DNA from 4 places in the Viridibacillus sp. NPDC096237 genome. Region 1 is predicted to be linked to each of the others. Evidence: riboswitches for the same ligand, from Rfam matches in the RefSeq annotation. Region 1 holds a riboswitch; each other region holds the start of a gene.
The links. A riboswitch is a leader RNA that binds a small molecule or an ion and turns the genes downstream of it on or off. The one in region 1 is predicted to bind cobalamin.
Positions count from the first base shown of each region.

Region 1 (3,158 bases):
GACTTTGGCTTCTAAGAGGTTACCAATAGAAGATTCAATGCTTACATTTACAGTTAGCATGGGTATGGCTATGAACCGTAAAGGCGAAATAAATTCTTTCCACGAAATCTTCAAGCATGCTGACATGGCTTTATATAAAGCTAAAGAAAATGGGCGAAATCAGATTAGGCAGTACGAGTAAGCTATTATTAAAGTAATCACTGCTATATACCACATTTCAAAATAAGGTATACTTAAACTTCTAATTCAGAAATGAATCAGAAGTTTATTTTAATAGATTGTATTATCTCTTTTAAAAGGAGTAAAAAGAATTATGGCAGAACTACGTAAAGATGTTTATAATAAAGCGTTTTTTTTACAATTTTGTGAGAAGGTTAAAAACGTATATCCAGCATTTGATGAACAGCTTTTCATGACTCTTTTACTTGATGAAGGGTGGGAACAACGAGAATTAAAGCAAAGGACTCGACATATTTCAATTACATTAAGAGCTACCTTACCTCCCTCTTATCCCGATGCTATTGTTGTTTTAAGTCAACTTGTTCCGGAATGTAAAGGTTTTGAATACTTTTTTTTCCCTGATTTTATAGAGGTATATGGTTTAACAGATTGGGAAACTTCAATTGAAGCATTGAAACTCTTTACACTTACCTCCAGTGCTGAATTCGCTGTGCGCCCATTTATCGAACAAGATCCAAAAAGAATGATGGCTATTATGGAAGAGTGGTCTACTGATGAAAATGAGCATGTTCGTAGGCTAGCGAGTGAAGGGTGTCGTCCTCGACTTCCTTGGGCACCAGCTTTAACGATGTTTAAAATAGACCCTGCCCCAATTATCCGAATTTTAGAATTATTAAAGGCAGATGATAGCGAATATGTCCGGAAAAGTGTTGCAAATAATTTAAATGATATAACAAAAGATCATCCTGAATTAGTGAAATCTCTCGGCAAAAGTTGGCTTGGACAAAACCCTAAAACGGATTGGATTATCAAACATGCCTGTAGAACACTTCTTAGACAAGCAGATCCAACTACACTTGCCTTATTCGGGTTCGATCATGCCCCTACTGTTGAATTAAAAGATTTTAATCTATCAACAAATCAAATAGCGATAGGAGATGCCTTTAAATTTAAATTTACCTTTGCTAATCCAACTACAGATGCCACAAAACTTCGAATAGAGTACGGTATTGACTTTATGAAAGCTAATGGCATAACACGTAGAAAGCTCTTTAAGATAACTGAAAATACGTATCTACATGGCGAACATACTTATACTAGAAGTCATTCCTTTAAACAGCTATCTACTAGAAAACACTATGTCGGTAAACATCGAATAGCAATCGTTATAAACGGTGTGGAAATGGCTGGGATTGATTTTCTATTGAAAGAAGAAGAAAAGCAGACAATTTCAGGGGTTGTAAATAATATATAAATAACCTTTTGTTATTGGGGATGGTTTAATTTATATACTTATACCTAAAAAAATGTTTTTCTATAAAGTTAAAAAGCTTCAGATTCTTTATGAATCCGAAGCTTTTTCATTTAAACATTACTTCACTTTAATACTTAATTTGTAGCTTCTATTTCCTGCTTGATCTTTCGCATAAATTGATAAAGTTGATTTAGCTTTATGTTTTTTGATTTTCACACAGAAATTACCTTTACCCGTTGCGTTAGCAGTACTAATTTTTTTATGTTTACTGTTGTAAATTGTAATGGTTGCTCTTGCCTCAGTTTTACCAGTTACTTTTGTAGTTTTCGATGCGATTTTAGATGCTTTTGGTTTTTTCGGCGCTATTTTATCTTTAACAATAACGGGTTTTGATATGCCTTTATTCCCTGCTGTCCTGGCTTGTGCCTCAGTTTACTTTATGGACCTTCCCGTTTAAAACAGTGGTATTCCCTTATTTCATTAGCATTTACAGCTGCGGATACAGCTTCGGTACTTCACCGGATTCCCTTTTATGTATGTACTTACACCTAATTCTGGCATAAAATATTCACTTAATATAAACCTATCATAATATTTAAAATTAATCTATCCGTTTTTAATTAGTATTTGATATATAATCCATCTCACATCAAATACTTACATTATCAAATAAAATAATACATTTTTCCGGCTCGAAAAAATAGTATTTATATATGGTTCTATCACTCAATAAATAACATTATATTAAAAAATATGATATTATTGAAAAATAACACTATTTTAAAAAAGGAGAGATTTGATGGATAGTTCAGTACTTTTATTTATTTGCTTTTCTTTAATATTATTAGGTACGATTTCTTTTATGCTGTTTGTGAGAAGGATCATTATTAATACAACTCCAAAGGATGAATCCACAGAACTAAATGAAAAATTGGATAAGATTATTATGCTATTGGAAAAGCAATCTAAATAATTGTTATTCATTATCAAGAAAACGAGCTGCTGAACTTATATAAAACTTGGCTCGTTTTATTCGACATGATGTGTGACATATATTATTGCAGGTCGTTTTCTAAAGCTACAATTTGCCCTATTGTTTCTAACAATTGGTCTCGTGCTATGAAGTCAAATCCAGTAGCAGGTCTTCATTTACAATCTGTTGCAAATTCCCCTCTAACACCTGATCTTTCAGCTTAGTTATTGATTCTATTCTTTTCCGTATCAAAACCTTGTTTGCTCTTTTCTTTAATCTTGTTCCTGACCTGTGAAGGGGGCGTCTCTAAGCTGGAAAATTGACTTTTGAGACAGCCCCCATTCTTTTATAAGTGTTGTTTCAGTCCTTGTAAAGTGCGAAACATTTTAGTGTAATACTCTAATGAGTTCAAATCTGTTCCTGCTGAGTTGTTTAATAATCCCATAAGATCTTTTGCATTGGAATCATTCTTTTCTGTGCCTTTAGATGTTTTTTCACTTTTAGATATTTCTTTCTGATCTTCATTTTTTACATCTTTTGTTTCTGAAATTAAAATAGTTTTTCCATCAGATTTCACTATATAGTGCCTGATATATCCATTTTCCCTTCGAACTTCTAAATTGCCTTTATCTTCTTTACTTTTTTTATCATCTAGGAAAAGATCTTGAGGCAAATTGTTATTTGTTTGTTTTTTTAAGTTGGCTACATATGGATTAATGTTTGAGGATCCAATTCTCAAGTTAATCACCT
Region 1 is NZ_JBNNTI010000045.1:23,856-27,013, forward strand. Features, by position in the region: gene ACQKMD_RS18385 (GGDEF domain-containing protein) at 1-181, shown strand, start outside; gene ACQKMD_RS18390 (DNA alkylation repair protein) at 314-1,435, shown strand; gene ACQKMD_RS18395 (Ig-like domain-containing protein) at 1,553-1,831, opposite strand; cobalamin riboswitch at 1,829-2,006, opposite strand; gene ACQKMD_RS18400 (DUF4083 family protein) at 2,235-2,408, shown strand; gene ACQKMD_RS18405 (hypothetical protein) at 2,755-3,147, opposite strand.

Region 2 (3,158 bases), on a different contig from region 1:
TATTATTGATATCGCAGGTAAACTAGCTACTGAGTTTGGTGACTCTATCCTAAGTAAACCAGATGAAGACCGCTTTGAATTTTTCCGTGAACATGGTTTGAAATTGGAACTTGGTAAATTACAAAATGATTTAGCAAACTTCCGTGTAGACTTTGACGTTTGGTATTCTGAGACATCACTTTATAAATCAGGTAAAGTTGAAACTGCTCTAGAAAAATTACGTGCAAATGGTCATGTATTTGAAGAAGAAGGCGCTACTTGGTTCCGCTCTACTACATTTGGTGATGACAAAGATCGAGTACTTATAAAGAATGATGGCTCATACACATATTTAACACCTGATATTTCGTACCATGAAGATAAAATCCAACGTGGTTTTACTAAGCTAATCAACATCTGGGGAGCTGACCACCATGGTTATATCCCGCGTATGAAAGCTGCAATCGAAGCACTTGGGTATGATCGAGATACGTTAGAAGTTGAGATCATCCAAATGGTGAACTTAATGAAAGACGGCGAAAAAGTGAAAATGAGTAAACGTACAGGTAACGCGGTTACTTTACGTGAGCTTGTTGAAGAAGTAGGTTTAGACGCAGTTCGTTACAACTTTGCAATGCGTGCTGGTGATTCTCATATGGACTTTGACCTTGACTTAGCTGTTAAGCAATCAAACGAAAACCCTGTATACTATGCACAATATGCACATGCTCGTATTTCTTCAATTTTACGCCAAGCAAAAGAACAAGGTTTAGCTGCTTCTGAAGAACATTTAAATCTTCTTAATGCAGAGAAAGAAATTGATGTCTTGAAAAAAGTAGGGGACTTCCCACAAGTTGTTGCGGATGCTGCAAAGAATCGTACACCACACCGTATTACTAACTACATTCAAGAACTAGCAGCAACTTTCCACAGCTTCTACAATGCTGAAAAAGTATTAGATGCTGACAACAAAGAGCGCTCAGCAGCTCGTTTAGCTCTAATCACAGCAGTTCGTACAACAATCGCCAATGCACTAAAACTAATTGGCGTATCAGCACCTGAAAAAATGTAATTACTGAAGGAGCCCCATCTATCTTCTTCTGCAGAAATTGCTGTAGGGTTTAATGGACGCTTACAAATTAGACTATTCCTCACTATTTCAGTGAAGAATAGTCTTTTTGATTAAATAAAGACAGATTAAGGAGAAAAATGAAATGAAATTGCTCAAATTAAGGATAAAATAGCTAAAATCATTCAATTCATTTTTACTTTTAAAATAAATAATAAAAACGAAAATAATAGAAAACTTCAAGTAGGTAGTTCTCATAATTCTACCACCCCTATTTGAAACAACTTGGACAAGTATTTAATTTTCTGTATAATTGAACACGATGTAATAAAAAATTGTATATTGTGATACATGCTGGTTCTTTACTTAGATTATGTAAAGAGAAAAGGGAAGTCGGTGGAAATCCGACGCGGTCCCGCCACTGTAAGTGTGAGCAAGTCGTAATCTGTCACTGAAGCCTAGCGCTTTGGGAAGGCGCGGTAAGCTGTGATCACGAGCCAGGAGACCTACCAACATGGAGACTACCAATTAGAACTACGCGGATAGAAATGGTGTCAGTAAAAGTGCAGTATCAGTACTGCTATGTATATATCCACTGTCATCGTATCTCTCGTCGTAAAACGAGGGATTTTTTTTATGAAAAAGGAGGAAAAGTAAATGAAGAGAATATGGCAATTTTGTTTAGTGTTCGTTTTAGCACTAGGCGTGTTAGTAGGCTGTGGCCAAACGGAGGATACAAAGAAAAAGGAAAATAGTGAGCCAGCGACAGAGCAACAGGTAGCAGGGTATCCATTAACAGAGACTGATGCACTTGGCAATGATGTGAAATTTACAGAAGCACCAAAGAGCATTATTACTTTGGTACCAAGTAACACAGAAATTCTTTTCGCGTTAGGATTAGAAAAAGAAATTACTGCTGTATCGGATAATGATGATTATCCTAAAGCGGCAACGAAAAAAGAAAAAATCGGTGAGATGGAATTTAACGCCGAGAAAATTATTAGCTTAAATCCAGAAGTTGTTTTTGCACACGAAACACTTTTAGGTACTTCTGAAGCAGGTCTTCAACAATTACGTGATGCTGGTTTAAAAGTTTTCGTTGTAAAAAACGCTAAGAATTTTGATGAAACATATTCAACAATTGAACAAATTGGCCACATTACTGGTAAAGCGGATGAGGCTAAGAAGATTACTGATGATATGAAAGCAAAAGTAAAAGAAGTACAAGCAAAAGTGAAAGATGTAAAACAAAAATCAGCATTCGTCGAAACATCAGATGAACCTAATATTTACACTGCAGGTAAAGATACATTTATGCAAGAATTGTTTGATCTAGCTAATATTAAAAACGTCACAGCAGATCAAACAGGTTGGTTCCAAATTGACCCTGAAGAAATTGTGAAACGTAATCCAGATACAATTATTGTGAAATACAACCTAAAAAATATTGTCGAGAAAGTGAAAAAACGCCAAGGATTCGATAGTATCACAGCTGTTAAAAATGATGAAGTTGTTCAAGTTGATGCGAACTTAACAAGCCGTACAGGTCCTCGTCTTGCTGAAGGATTAGAGGTCATTGCAAAAGCAGTATATCCAGAGGCTTTTGAGTGAAGAAAACCATTATAGGATACACCATAGCCTTTGTGATTTTAATCGTTAGTATTTGGTTAGGTGTATCAATTGGTTCTGTTAAAGTACCAATTAGTACGTTATGGAACACGGCAGCGGATCCAACAGCGACGAATATTTTGTGGAAAATACGAATGCCGCGTGTTGTGCTTGCAGGATTAGTAGGTGCTTCACTAGCAATCGCTGGTGCGGCTTTCCAAGGATTGCTGAAAAATCCACTCGCCGATCCGTATACGTTAGGAGTGTCATCCGGTGCCTCAGTAGGTGCTGTGGTGACGCTCTTTTTCGGCATTTCGACCCCTATTTTAGGTATATATACATTACCAGTCTTCAGCATGCTAGGGGCCATATTGGCGATGATGGGTGTAATGGCTTTTGCACGTTTAGTCGATCGTACGTTGAAGATGGAAACACTGATTTTAACAGGTATAATCGTTAGTTCATTTTTGGGTTCGGTTATTTCTTTATTAATCGCTTTAAC
Region 2 is NZ_JBNNTI010000002.1:108,947-112,104, reverse strand. Features, by position in the region: gene argS (arginine--tRNA ligase) at 1-1,051, shown strand, start outside; cobalamin riboswitch at 1,387-1,576, shown strand; gene ACQKMD_RS03390 (ABC transporter substrate-binding protein) at 1,706-2,659, shown strand; gene ACQKMD_RS03385 (FecCD family ABC transporter permease) at 2,656-3,158, shown strand, end outside.
Region 2: another riboswitch for cobalamin. It lies ahead of ACQKMD_RS03390 (ABC transporter substrate-binding protein); the one in region 1 lies ahead of ACQKMD_RS18395 (Ig-like domain-containing protein).

Region 3 (3,158 bases), on a different contig from region 1:
ATGGCACGCCAGTTTCTAACTGACTACGCATAATACGTTTCATAATATCAATTGCTGGTACTGCTTCACGCGTTAGTATTGGGTTTGCTAAGCAAGCTTCATATTTTTCACGGAATGATCCTTGTCCAAGTTTTTCGTCATAATAATCTTCTAGATTAAAGCCCATTACTTCACGGATTTCATGCGGGTCAAATAAATACCAATCTTCACGTGCTTCAACAGCCTCCATGAAGATATCCGGTAAGCTAACGCCTGTGAAAATATCATGTGCGCGCATACGCTCATCCCCGTTATTTAATTTCAAATCAAGGAATGGGAAAATATCTTTATGCCAAATATCCAGGTAAATCGCAATCGCACCTTGACGTTGACCTAGTTGATCTACTGATACGGCTGTATTATTTAATTGTTTAATCCAAGGAACAACTCCGCTTGATGCCCCTTTGAAACCACGGATAGATGAGCCACGGCTACGTACTTTCCCCATATAAACACCAATACCACCGCCAAATTTCGAAAGTGTCGCAACATCAGTGTTTGAATCATAAATACTTTGTAAACTGTCATCAACTGTATCGATAAAGCAGCTTGATAATTGACCATGGGTTTTACCAGCATTTGATAGTGTAGGTGTTGCAGTTGTCATATATAAATTACTCATCGCCCAATAAGATTCTTTAATTTTTGCAAGACGATTTGTTTTTTCATTTTGCATAAGTGTCATTGCAATAATCATCCAACGCTCTTGTGGCAATTCAATTGGTGTTTTGTTATAATCACATGTTACATAACGGTCTAACAACGTTTTTAAGCCGATATATGTAAAAATTTCATCTCGTTTAGGTTCAAGCATTAAGCCGATTTCTTCAAGCTCCTGGTTTGTATATGATTCTGTTAAAGCTGGATCATATAAACCTTTTTCAACAAGCTTTTCAACTTGTTTAGCAAATGCTGTGTATACTTGACTAACTTCTAGCTGACGTACCACAGACGCTTCTCTATAAACGCCTGCTAATAATAAACGAGCTGCAACGAAAGTCCAATATGTATCCTCTTCATCTAAATAGCTTAATGCTTCTAGGCTCATCGCCTTTGTCCATTCAGCATCAGTACCTTCTGGATTCTTTTCTTCCCAACGTTCAGCTTTTCGAATTAGCAGACTGATTTCTTCTCTTCCGAACTCTTCCTCTAAGCGGGATAATAATGTTGCTCTTTCATATGTCATTAATTGGATCATTTTGTCGTCTCCTTTTTTACAAATATAAAAGCGATGAATCTGCCTTCTTCGGCAGAGCCATCGCTCTAAGTTTTAAAATTGGAAACAGTTGAAATCACAACAAAAAAATACTTTTGTAATCAAAAGTAATTTGTTCAATGCAAAGTCTCTCGCTTCCACTTCTCAACCCCCGAAGAAAGTGTCGTCATGCGAAAAAGGCAGGTCTACTGGCTCATGCATCATCCGACTGTCATCCTTCCCAAGCATTGCTCAGTGGTTAATTAACAGTCGTCCGCATTCACAGTTGCGGGGACAGCTTCGGTTTCTATACCGAATTCCCTTTTAAACCGTATATGGTACCTTTTTTCGCTCACATACTATATATTGTGTTCTATTGATTAATCTAATCTAACATATTGTGTTCCTATCATACAAGTAGAAATTCTTAATTAAAGTAAATGAAAGCAAAAGACCTACAAAAAATGTTTTAAATTTTCCTATATAAACTATTTTGATTTTACAAAACAGGAGAAAGGAATTGTTTTTATATAATAGAATATTAAAAAACTACCCAAAGTCGTATTTTGGGTAGCCAAAGTTCTTTTTCAAAGAAATTAGTCGTCTTCGTAATCTTTTTCGAAGTCTAGAATGGCACCAGTCATAGCATCAATTTCTAATTCATATTCATACATACCATCTTTTACTTCAATTTCATAAACGCCATCTTCTTCATCTAATTCTATTTTAGTAATTGTACCTTTTGCTTTTGTTAAAGCAATTTGAGAAGCTTTTTGCTCACCGATGAAAGATGTTGTTGCTTTTGGTGTTTTTGTTATTCTTTCCTTATCTGATATTGTAGCTTTCCCAGTTACTGCATCTACATCAATTTCATATTCATATTCATTTGTTAAAATTTCAAATTCATATACGCCGTCTTCTTGGTCATATTTCGATTTTTTCACTGTACCATTAACACTTTGTAGAGCAATTTCTTTCGCTTTTGCAATACCTATTGCTTTGTTAATTGTTGTAGGTTTTGTCGTATTTCCAGTGCTTGGTTTAGTAGTTGTGATTACATCGTCTGATACTTCTGATTCTTTTTTTAGAATTTCACCTGTTTTTGCATCGATTTCAAACTCATATTCTGTAGCACCGTTAATAATCTCGATTTCGTATACGCCATCACTTTTATCTAATTTGGCTTTTTGTACAGTACCGCCAACATTATTTAGAGCTATTTTTTTTGCTTTTTCTAAACCGATTATTTTGCCAGTTACTACTTTTTTCGAGATTTTCTCTTTTTCTTTTTTCACAATTTTGCCTGAGTACGCATTGATATCAAACTCGTATTCATATTCTGCTCTAATGATTTCGATTTCGTAAATACCATCTTCTCTATCTAATTTTGCTTTTTTGACAGAGCCTTTAACCGATTTCAATGCTATTTCTTTCGCTTTTGCTAATCCAATTACCTGCTTCTCATTTACTGTATTAGATACTTTTGAGATTTCCATTTTCTTTTCTAGTAATTCTCCAGTTTTTGCATCTAACTTTAGTTCGTATTCTTTATTGTTTTTGCCCTGTACATCGATTTCATATACCTGTGTACCTTTTTCTTTATCCAATTCAACTTTATAAACTGTACCTTTTACATAACTAAGTGCCTTTTTTGAGACTTCTTCTGAAGATAAAATTTTACTTGCACTATTTTGAATACCTGCTGCTGCAACTACTCCTGTAACTGCAAGTGAACCTGTAAGCGCTATAGCTGTAATCATTTTTTTCATAATCAATTGCCTCCTCCTTGTTGATACTTATACTTTACACAATGAAAATGAAAGAATAAGGAGAACAAGATTAGAATTTGATGAGAAATTATTAATCCCACGTAGTCGAAATCACTTTTCCGGAAATAGCATGAATTTGAAATACTGCATCTTTG
Region 3 is NZ_JBNNTI010000036.1:14,360-17,517, reverse strand. Features, by position in the region: gene ACQKMD_RS16915 (ribonucleoside-diphosphate reductase subunit alpha) at 1-1,276, opposite strand, end outside; cobalamin riboswitch at 1,417-1,595, opposite strand; gene ACQKMD_RS16910 (PepSY domain-containing protein) at 1,831-3,003, opposite strand; gene ACQKMD_RS16905 (PepSY domain-containing protein) at 3,095-3,158, opposite strand, start outside.
Region 3: another riboswitch for cobalamin. It lies ahead of ACQKMD_RS16915 (ribonucleoside-diphosphate reductase subunit alpha); the one in region 1 lies ahead of ACQKMD_RS18395 (Ig-like domain-containing protein).

Region 4 (3,158 bases), on a different contig from region 1:
TGTACATAAGTAGCCTGTGTTGCCACTTGCTGATCAGTTACACGTGATAATGCATCCAACGCCATTTCAAAAGAGCCAATAGTAGGTTTTGATTCAACTTTTACAACTGACAATTGCTGAGCTTTTACTAAAGCAGGTACGCTATCAATATTTTGACTTCGCTGAATGCCAGTTTCTTGGTCCATTGCCCAAGGCTCAGCTTCTTCTTTCAATCGTTGATGTGGTTTTAATGGTTGTTGTTCAGCATTCAATGTGTACTTCCTTTGATAACCACGGGGTGTAATCATTTTATTGTCATACAAAAATGTTGATGAATTACCGATGACAACTGTCGTTAACATACCAATATCATGATTCAACATATCTTTTAAATTCGTAATGATGATGTTTTGGCGATCACGATAGGCGCTTTTAACTAGCCCTACAGGTGTCTCTGGTGAACGATATTGTAGTAAAATACGCTGAGTTTCAACAATTTGGCGTGTACGGCGACCACTACGTGGATTATAAAGAGCGATTACAAAATCCGCCATTGCCGCAGCTTCCACTCGTTTTGCAATTAAGTCCCAAGGTGTTAAGTGGTCACTTAAACTGATCGTACATGAATCATGCATAACTGGTGCGCCTAGTAAAGAGGCACATGAATTTATTGCAGAAATACCAGGAATAACTTCAATTTCAACACCCGTTGCCTCAGTCCATCCTTTTTCTATTAGCACTTCATAAACTAGACCAGCCATTCCATAAACACCAGAGTCTCCACTTGAAATGACCGCAACTTTTTTACCATTTTCAGCTTGTCTTACAGCTTCTTGCGCTCGTGATACTTCTTCAGTCATACCTGTACTGATGACAGCGGTATTACTATCGATTAAATCTTGAATGAGTTCTACGTAGGTTTTATAACCGATAATGAAATCACTTTCTTGCAGTGCTTCTACTGCCCTTGTTGTAATATGTTTAAAATCCCCTGGACCAAAACCAACTACATAAAGTTTGCCAAGTTGTGACATTCAAGCATCTCCTTTTCGTAACATCTATCTATTTTTCGAAATCCCTTTAATCGCTCCTGATATCGGGTTTTTCGTCATATTGCCATTAATCGTTTGATAGACGACATGTGGTGCAACTTGCTGGTCGATACAGTCACGTACAATTTGACGACCAATTTCAGGAGATTCTGCTTTATACCAAGTACCTTGTGGATATGCAATAACGACACAAGCATCTTTACAACGACCATTACAGCGAGTTCGAGTTGTATGTATTTGTTCATCAATTCCAAGTCTAGAGATCTCATCTCTTACTGCCAGTGTAACTTCTTCACCGCCCTTTTTTAAACAGCTACTGCCGTTACAAATGAGCAAATGGCTTTTCATACTTTCTAAATTCCAAGTTGTCATAGTGATCCTCCCAAATGGTGTTCATCTTTTCTTATGAAAAAACTATGGAAATAGGGTAAATTGGCAGCTAGTTAACTATTTTGTTAAATAAAAAAACCTTAATTCAAGGAATTAAGGTTTAAAAACTAGATTATTCAGACAACACACAAAAATAAATAAGCGTCATCTACTGTAGCCTTCACCTTTCCCTCCGAAAAGTATCGTTCATAATTATAAAAGCAGGTTTCCTGGCTTACGCGTCACTTTACTTTGATCTCTTCCCAGTATTTCACCAGTGAGGATTATCATTTCATCAGCGTTACAGTAGCGGGGGCTGCATCGGATTCGAACCGATTTCCCTATTATCCAACTTGCTCTATGTTCTAAACATGTTGGCACTTTTAAATTTGTTATTCAATTGTATTATTCAGTAAATTCTAAAGCTGTATTTATCATATACTAAATTTTGTTAGATTCAAATAGATTTTTTAAGAATTAATATCTTGACATAATATTAAATAAACATTTTCATCAAAATATTGTTGTTGAAAACAGCTTCTGCAACGTTTTTACTTCAATTTAATTTATTTAGTTTTTCAAAAAAAATCTAGTAGAAAGAAAATTCTCATGATACACTATATTCTGAAATCTAATAATTCAATAAACTTCATGGTGTTAAATTAGCGTTTAACTTAAAAGGGAAGTCGGTGTTAATCCGGCGCGGTCCCGCCACTGTGTTGAGGAGTTTTGCTACGTTATGTCACTGTCTAATGATGGGAAGGCAGTAGTGAAATGATGATTCTAAGCCAGGAGACCTACCATGAAGTGAGGAAATGTTTCAACCTACGAGGATGGGTGTGAAAGTGAGTAAGTCTTATTTACTGATGACTATTCCTTCACGCACTTCTTTCTATGAAAGAGGTGCTTTTTTATGACAAATGGCTTATGCCCTATCCAGAGAGGTATTTCATAGGAGGTGTTATTTTTCAACTAATAAGTCGCCTGTAACAATACATACACAAAAGGGAGATTAACATGAATAAGCTAAAATCAATCTTTAATTGTAAAATGATTTACTTTTTAGTATTTGTCATGATTGTTCCAAAGCAAGCATTTGCCATGCACATTATGGAGGGGTTCTTACCTCTTGAATGGGCTATCTTCTGGTGGGCGGTAACGATTCCGTTTTTGATTATTGGATTTCGTTCAATTCGTAAAACAATTAAAGAAAATCCAGATACAAAAATGATGCTCGGTCTATCAGGGGCATTTGCTTTTGTATTATCTGCACTAAAAATCCCATCTGTAACTGGTAGTTGTTCTCACCCTACTGGGGTTGGTTTAGGAACTGTTTTATTTGGACCATTTGCAATGAGTATTGTAGGTTTTATCGTTCTATTATTTCAATCACTTTTATTAGCACATGGCGGCTTAACAACTTTAGGAGCCAATGCATTTTCTATGGCTGTTGTTGGTCCACTAATTGCATACGGTATTTATAAAGGGGCAACTAAAGCTGGATTATCTTTTGCATTTGCAGTATTTTTGGCTGCTGCTTTAGGCGATCTTGGTACTTATATTGTCACTTCTATTCAATTAGCACTTGCATTTCCTTCTGAAGTTGGTGGATTCTTTGCGTCGTTCACGAAATTCAGTAGTATTTTCGCTTTAACTCAAGTTCCTTTAGCTATTTCTGAAGGTATTTTAACTGTTATTATTATGAAATTCTTGAAAAAATACAATGTTTCTGAGCTAAAAGCACTTCATGTCTTCTCG
Region 4 is NZ_JBNNTI010000024.1:57,373-60,530, forward strand. Features, by position in the region: gene cobJ (precorrin-3B C(17)-methyltransferase) at 1-1,013, opposite strand, end outside; gene ACQKMD_RS13930 ((2Fe-2S) ferredoxin domain-containing protein) at 1,038-1,403, opposite strand; cobalamin riboswitch at 1,604-1,800, opposite strand; cobalamin riboswitch at 2,036-2,219, shown strand; gene ACQKMD_RS13935 (energy-coupling factor ABC transporter permease) at 2,418-3,158, shown strand, end outside.
Region 4: another riboswitch for cobalamin. It lies ahead of ACQKMD_RS13930 ((2Fe-2S) ferredoxin domain-containing protein); the one in region 1 lies ahead of ACQKMD_RS18395 (Ig-like domain-containing protein).